Linked DNA regions of Draconibacterium halophilum. The protein of the gene in region 2 interacts with the protein of the main gene of each other region in a pairwise test. Links are inferred from orthologs where the notes say so. Each region holds a gene or a part of one and is shown on either strand. Other genes may lie near its edges.

The links.
Region 1: the proteins of pepE (region 2) and pepT interact in binary tests that used the Escherichia coli proteins (3 or more experiments, as listed by UniProt). The link is inferred for Draconibacterium halophilum from one-to-one orthologs.

What each region holds. Positions count from the first base shown.
Region 1 is NZ_CP048409.1:3,360,309-3,363,582, forward strand. Bases 187-3,127 are described here. They hold pepT (peptidase T), read right to left. Parts: upstream 2,300-3,127; coding sequence 1,073-2,299; downstream 187-1,072. Other genes in these bases: tilS (tRNA lysidine(34) synthetase TilS), read right to left, coding at 187-886; G0Q07_RS13485 (hypothetical protein), read right to left, coding at 2,384-3,070. In the rest of the region: more of tilS, read right to left, coding at 1-186; proS (proline--tRNA ligase), read right to left, coding at 3,241-3,274. UniProt on the Escherichia coli protein: Cleaves the N-terminal amino acid of tripeptides.
Region 2 is NZ_CP048409.1:4,887,802-4,891,115, reverse strand. What follows is about bases 87-3,067. They hold pepE (dipeptidase PepE), read left to right. Parts: upstream 87-1,272; coding sequence 1,273-1,863; downstream 1,864-3,067. Other genes in these bases: G0Q07_RS21170 (creatininase family protein), read left to right, coding at 781-1,002; G0Q07_RS21175 (creatininase family protein), read left to right, coding at 341-766; G0Q07_RS20070 (hypothetical protein), read left to right, coding at 150-344. UniProt on the Escherichia coli protein: Hydrolyzes dipeptides containing N-terminal aspartate residues. May play a role in allowing the cell to use peptide aspartate to spare carbon otherwise required for the synthesis of the aspartate family of amino acids.

The DNA.
Region 1 (3,274 bases), 1.5 Mb from region 2 along the record:
TTTTTGAGAAGAACTGTTTCCCTGAAACGTTGTTCAAACTTTGACAAACAGCATCCACCACACTGGCATTAAAACCGTACCCCGACAAGATCTCGAGTAATACTGTTTTGGAATGAACCGATTGTTGCAAGGCAGAAATAGAAATTAACAACTGGTCTTTTTCTTCCGTCAAAATCTCATTGATTTCGCTTCCAACAGCCGCCGCATAAACATCGTAGGCAGCTTTCAGATTCTCAACGCTGGCCATGAAGTTTTTATTGAACGCCGGATTCAACTCCGAAAATAATGGTAGGATTTTATGTCTCAAAAAATTACGCTGATAAACCACTTCATTATTCGACGAATCCTCGCGGTAAGCAATGTAGTTTTGGGTAGCGTATTTTTCAATGTCTTGGCGACTGGCAAATAACAGCGGACGTATCAATTTCCCTTTTTTTTCTTTTATTCCGGTAAGGCCTTTTATTCCCGTTTTCCGCGAAAGGTTCAGAAAAAATGTCTCAATCAGATCATCCTGATGATGAGCCGTTACAATCAGGTCGTATTCATACTGCTTACGAATGCGCTCAAAAAACTCATAACGCAATTCGCGCGCTGCCATTTCTATAGAAATTCCTTTAAGATTTGCATAGTCCGTGGTATCAAAAGTTTCGAAATATGCCGGCGTTCCATGCTGTTCCACTTTTTCGTGCACAAAAGCCTCATCATCATCCGACTCAGCTCCACGCAAGCTAAAGTTACAATGGGCTATGCCGTATTCAAACTCCGAATGTTCGAATAAATGCAACATGACCATACTGTCAATTCCGCCACTAACAGCCAGCAAAACTTTTTGTCCAGGCTTAATAAGTTGCTTCTCCTTTATATTTTTTATGAACTGATCGAACATGGATTGTTTTGCTATTTATTTCCTCTCTTTCTGAAAATTATAGTACTGAAGCGAATAAGCGCTAAGCGGTTAGAATCGCTAAGCGCGTTGTTGTAACTGATTCTGTCATTTCGAAGGAGGAACGACTGAGAAAACTCTTCCTTGAAGAACAGATTTCTCCTCATTCTTCGTCGAAATGACAAGCAACTACTTCTTTATTTTACCCACCGCCTGCGCTATGTTCAAAATCACTTCAACCGATTTAAGCATCGAAGGAATGGGAACAAACTCAAATGGCCCATGAAAATTATGGCCCCCGGCAAAAATATTAGGGCAAGGCAACCCGTCGTATGATAAACGTGCGCCGTCGGTTCCTCCGCGAATAGCTTTGATTATCGGTTCAACACCGGCATCCAACATGGCTTTTTCGGCTATGTCGATAATATATTTTACCGGCTCCACTTTTTCGCGCATGTTGTAGTATTGATCAGTAATTTCCAACTCAACAATTTCTTTTCCATATTCCATATTAATCAGTTTAACTACCTCTGTCAGTAACTGCTTTTTATCTTCAAATTTGCTTTTGTCGTGGTCGCGGATCAGGTAAAACAACTCAGCTTCTTCAACTCCGCCATTCATCGAAAGCAGATGGAAAAACCCTTCGTATTTTTCGGTATGTTCCGGACGTTGAGTTGACGGTAACATGCCAATCAATTTGTGCGCAACTAAGAGTGCGTTAATCATTTTATTTTTGGCCGCTCCGGGATGTACGCTCAATCCTTTAATTTTAATCGTGGCACCGGCTGCATTAAAGTTTTCAAACTCCAGCTCTCCAACCTGCCCGCCATCCAGGGTGTAGGCAAAATCGGCTCCAAATTTCTTCACATCAAAATAATCGGTTCCTTTACCAATTTCCTCATCGGGCGTAAAAGCGATGCGAATTTTTCCGTGCTGGATATCTTTTGCGTGTAGCAAAGTTTCGGCAGCAGTTACAATTTCCGCCACTCCTGCTTTATCGTCGGCTCCCAACAGCGTTGTACCATCGGCAGTAATAATATCTTGTCCTTTGTAGTTTAATAGCTCAGGAAACTGCTTTGGATCGATACAAACCTTGTTCTTCAGAAAAATCGTACAACCATCATAATTCTCAATGATCTGCGGTGCTACACTTTCACCCGAAAAATCAGGGCTGGTATCCACATGGGCAATAAAACCCACCACAGGACTATCGCTAACTCCTTTTGCCGGAATAGTTGCCGTAACATAGCCGTAATCATCCATTTCCACCTCACCTAATCCAATCGCTTTTAACTCTTCAACCAGTTTTTTCATAAAAACCAACTGCCGATCGGTACTCGGATAAGTTTTACATTTTGGATCGGAAGTGGTGTATTGTTTCGCGTAATTGATAAATCGTTCTACTACTTTTTCCATTCTGTTATTCTGTCTTTTTAATATTCTATATTTTGTTATATGCAAATTTATACTTTTTGTTCACTATAAAAACTGATGCTTGTTCTATACATCATCGGAATTAAAGGTAAATCCCAAACGTTTGCCGGTTACCATTTTCGAATGACTCATTTTTTGCCGCATCTGATCGACCGTGGCCACTTTTACCTGATCGTAAACCGGCATCAGCAAATCGAACTCAATACTGTACTGAATAGCTGTTTCAACAATTTGTCGAACAAATCCGGGAGAAATGGTATCGTTGGCAAAATCTTTCACTACCTCGTCGGATTGTCGTTTCCCTTCAACAAAAAAATGTTTGTCTTTGTTGATGAAAATGCGCGCAACGAGGTAGCCCAAATCATTAACACGATTGTATTTAAACGAGTCGGCCAGAAAATTATAAATATTGATAACGCCACAATAAGCACGCATAGCGTCATCTTTAATGTATTTTGTTTTCCACACCGGGTGTTTATCATCGAATTCGAACACATTAGAGTGCATACTAAAAATCAGCAGATCGCCACCCACTTTAAACTCAACTTCAAAAGGTCCTCTGTCGCTGTAATGCGGTAAAGCCACATCCGGCACCTTGCCTTTTACAGCTTTCAAATAATCTATTTCAAGCTGATTTAGAACTTTTTTCAGGATAGTAAATGTTTGCCGGGTATTCTCGTAAATCTGTTGTTTTACCGTTGATTTGATAACCAGTGCTTCAAGAAACGAAGCCCGAACTTCTTTATCTGACATAGCGTACAATTATTAACGTTTAAATGTACGTATTTACTGAAAAAAAAGAAAGCAGCCCAGTTGAGCTGCTTTTAATATTTTTTCTCTTACGTCATGCTGAATTTATTTCAGCATCTTATTTTGTACAATTGAGACTCCGATCCGTCAACTGACGGACGGAATGACGGCAATTAATAGGCCAGTGCAAATAAAACTCTGCGTTTT
Region 2 (3,314 bases):
ATCGCTTACTTGCCATTGCTAATTGAGTTTCAGATACCGATAAATCATTACGATAACCGCTTGTTTATTTCTGCTGGTGTGATGGGGAGTTTTCGCCTGAGTAGCCACACCAAAATAAAGTACAAAGATGAAAAAAAGAGAAACTAAAAGTGGTTGACGATTTTTCTATGCACCGCTTTAAGCCCTCGGTGATGGTGCGCATGGGCTACCGATGGATTAATGTGTTTGCCAGTTACGATTTGGTGCCGCTGTTTAAAACCGACAAAGGACAGAACTTACACCTTTACTTTTGGTATAACTTTACTGCAACTATAAATAATAACAAACTAAACCTAAAACAATGAATGCAAAACCTTACGTACTTGAACAAACCAATTGGAAACAAATAAAAGAGCAAAAATACGATGTAGCCATTTTGCCCTGGGGAGCCACAGAGCCACACAATTATCATTTACCATACGGAACCGATTCGCTGGAGACGGCAAAAATTGCAGAACATGCAGCCGGTAAAGCCTGGGAGAAAGGAGCAAAAGTTATGGTGTTGCCCGTAATCCCGTTGGGAGCCCAAAACATGGGGCAGATTGATATGCCTTTCTGTTTGCATACCAAGCCATCCACTCAGTTGATAATTCTGAAAGATTTGTTGACTGCCTTAAGCGGACAGGGCATAAAAAAACTGGTACTAATGAATGGGCACGGCGGAAATGACTTTAAACGTTGGTGCGCGAATTGCAACCTCAGTTTTCCGATGTATTTATTTCTTTAGTTGAGTGGTTTCGAATGTACGACCAGGAGGATTATTTTGAGGAGGCCGGCGACCATGCCAATGAAATGGAAACAAGCATAATCATGCATTTTTACCCCGGGTTGGTAAGGCCACTCGAGGAGGCCGGAGATGGCGAAGCCCGGTCGTTTAAACTCGAGGGGCTAAAAAACAAAACCGCCTGGGCACCCGCCAATGGGATAAAGTTTCGACCGACACCGGTGTTGGGAATCCGATAAAAGCTACCGCAGAAAAAGGTAAAAAGTTTGTGGAAGATGTAACCACACAATTAGCAGACTATTTTGTAGAGTTGGCGGCTTGTGATCCGGGAGATTTATATGAATAAAATTTCCTGAAAAACCATTAATTATCATTGGAAAAATCCATAAGATTTCAGTTCTTTCGGCCACAATTTAACAGGTTATAGAAATGAAGTTATTACTGATAAGCAACTCTACAATGCCGGGTGAGCCTTACCTGGATTACCCAAAAAATGAAATCAAAAATTCCTGGGAGAAAAGCCGGTAACTGCGGTTTTTATTCCGTATGCTGCTGTTACTTTTTCGTTTGATACTTATTGCGAGAAAGTGGAAGAACGTTTTGCCGAAGTGGGGCACCACATAAAAGGTATTCATACGTTTAAAAATCCGGTGAAAGCAATTGAAGAAGCCGAAGCCATAGTTGTTGGCGGTGGAAACACCTGGCAGCTGGTGCGAATGATGCACGATCAGAAATTAATGAATCCGATACGCGAGCGGGTTTATAACGGGGCTCCTTACATTGGCTGGAGTGCCGGATCGAATGTAGCTTGCCCAACTTTGCGCACCACCAACGATATGCCGATAATTGATCCGATGGGATTTGAATGTATAAATATGGTGCCATTCCAGATCAATCCGCATTATCTGGATGCCAATCCTGAAGGACATGGTGGCGAAACGCGCGAACAACGTATTTCAGAATTCCTTGCAATAAATCCGAAATGTTATGTGGCTGGTTTGCGCGAAGGTACCATGTTTAAAGTAGAAAACGGAAAGATTGAATTGATTGGTGAAAGAAGTTGTAGAATCTTTAAAAAGGCCAGGAGCCTTATGAGCTAAAGACCGGCGACGATTTTAGCTTTTTATTGCCATAAATTGGAACACAATATAAACTGACCGGATAAAAATTATCCGGTTTTTTTGTACCTATACTAAATATTAAATCCGATGGTATCTATGCTTGTATTCCGTTTGGATGCTTGTTACTCCCAAAAACTATTGCTTACCTTTGTGCTCAAATTTAGCACGCATGGAACTACTGGGAAATAGCTATTTTGCCCTCTTCATCATAATTGCTTTGGGGTTTATTGTTGGACGGATCAAGATATTCGGGCTCTCGCTCGATGTGTCGGCAGTTATTTTTGTGGCCTTGGTTTTTGGGCACTATGGAGTTGTTATCCCAAGTGATTTTCAATATCTGGGATTGGTGCTGTTTATTTTTACAATTGGTATTCAGGCAGGACCAAGTTTTTTCGAGTCGTTTAAAAAGGAAGGGCGGCAACTAGCCGGATTTGCGTCCTTGCTTATTGTGTTGGCCTCGTTGATTACAGTTGTTATTATCTCCGTGTTCCATGTTGATCCGAACATCGCAGTTGGCTTATTGACGGGTTCGTTAACCAGTACGCCGGGTTTGGCCGCAGCCATCGATTATACCGGTTCGCCACTGGCCTCAATCGGCTATGGTGTGGGCTATCCGTTTGGTGTTATTGGTGTTATTCTCTTTATTCGTTTCCTTCCAAAAATATTGGGTACTTCTATTGCCAAAGCTGAAGAGGAGCATCTTTCGGTGTTAAAAGATGAATTCCCGGAGGTGCTAAAACGCAATTTTGTTGTTGAAAACGAGAATGTTGTTGGAAAATCGATAGGTGAGTTGCGTATTCGATTTATGACTAAAGCTGTGGTTTCGCGCGTGGTGCATGATGGTGTAGCTATTACTCCAAATCCTGATACTTTATTGCTAAAAGGCGACCTTATAAAAGCTGTTGGAACAGAGGAGGCACTAAAAAATGTAGAATTGTTGATCGGCCCTCAGACAAATGAGGAAATATTGATTGATCCAAACTACGATGTGCGTTCGGTATTGGTTACCAATAAAGAGGTAGTAAATAAAACCATTGGGCAGATCAACTTGCTTCATACTTATGGGGCTACAATCACTCGTATTCGCCGGGCAGGTATTAATATTGTTCCAAGTCCGGGCTCGAAACTGCAATTTGGCGATAAGCTCGTAATTGCCAGTAGTCGTGCCAATATGGACATGGTTTCCAAGATCTTTGGGAATGATCAAAAACGTTTATCTGATACCGATATTTTGCCGGTAGCCCTCGGAATTATTCTGGGAGTACTTGTAGGGAAAATAAGCATTGCCATGGGTACTTTTGCTTTTAGTCTTGGCCTTACCGGAGGTGTGCTTATTGTTGCGTTGGTATTAAGCCGGATTGGTAAAACGGGCCCTCTTTTATGGACCATGACAGGAGCTGCTAACCAACTTGTCCGGCAGTTCGGGTTGT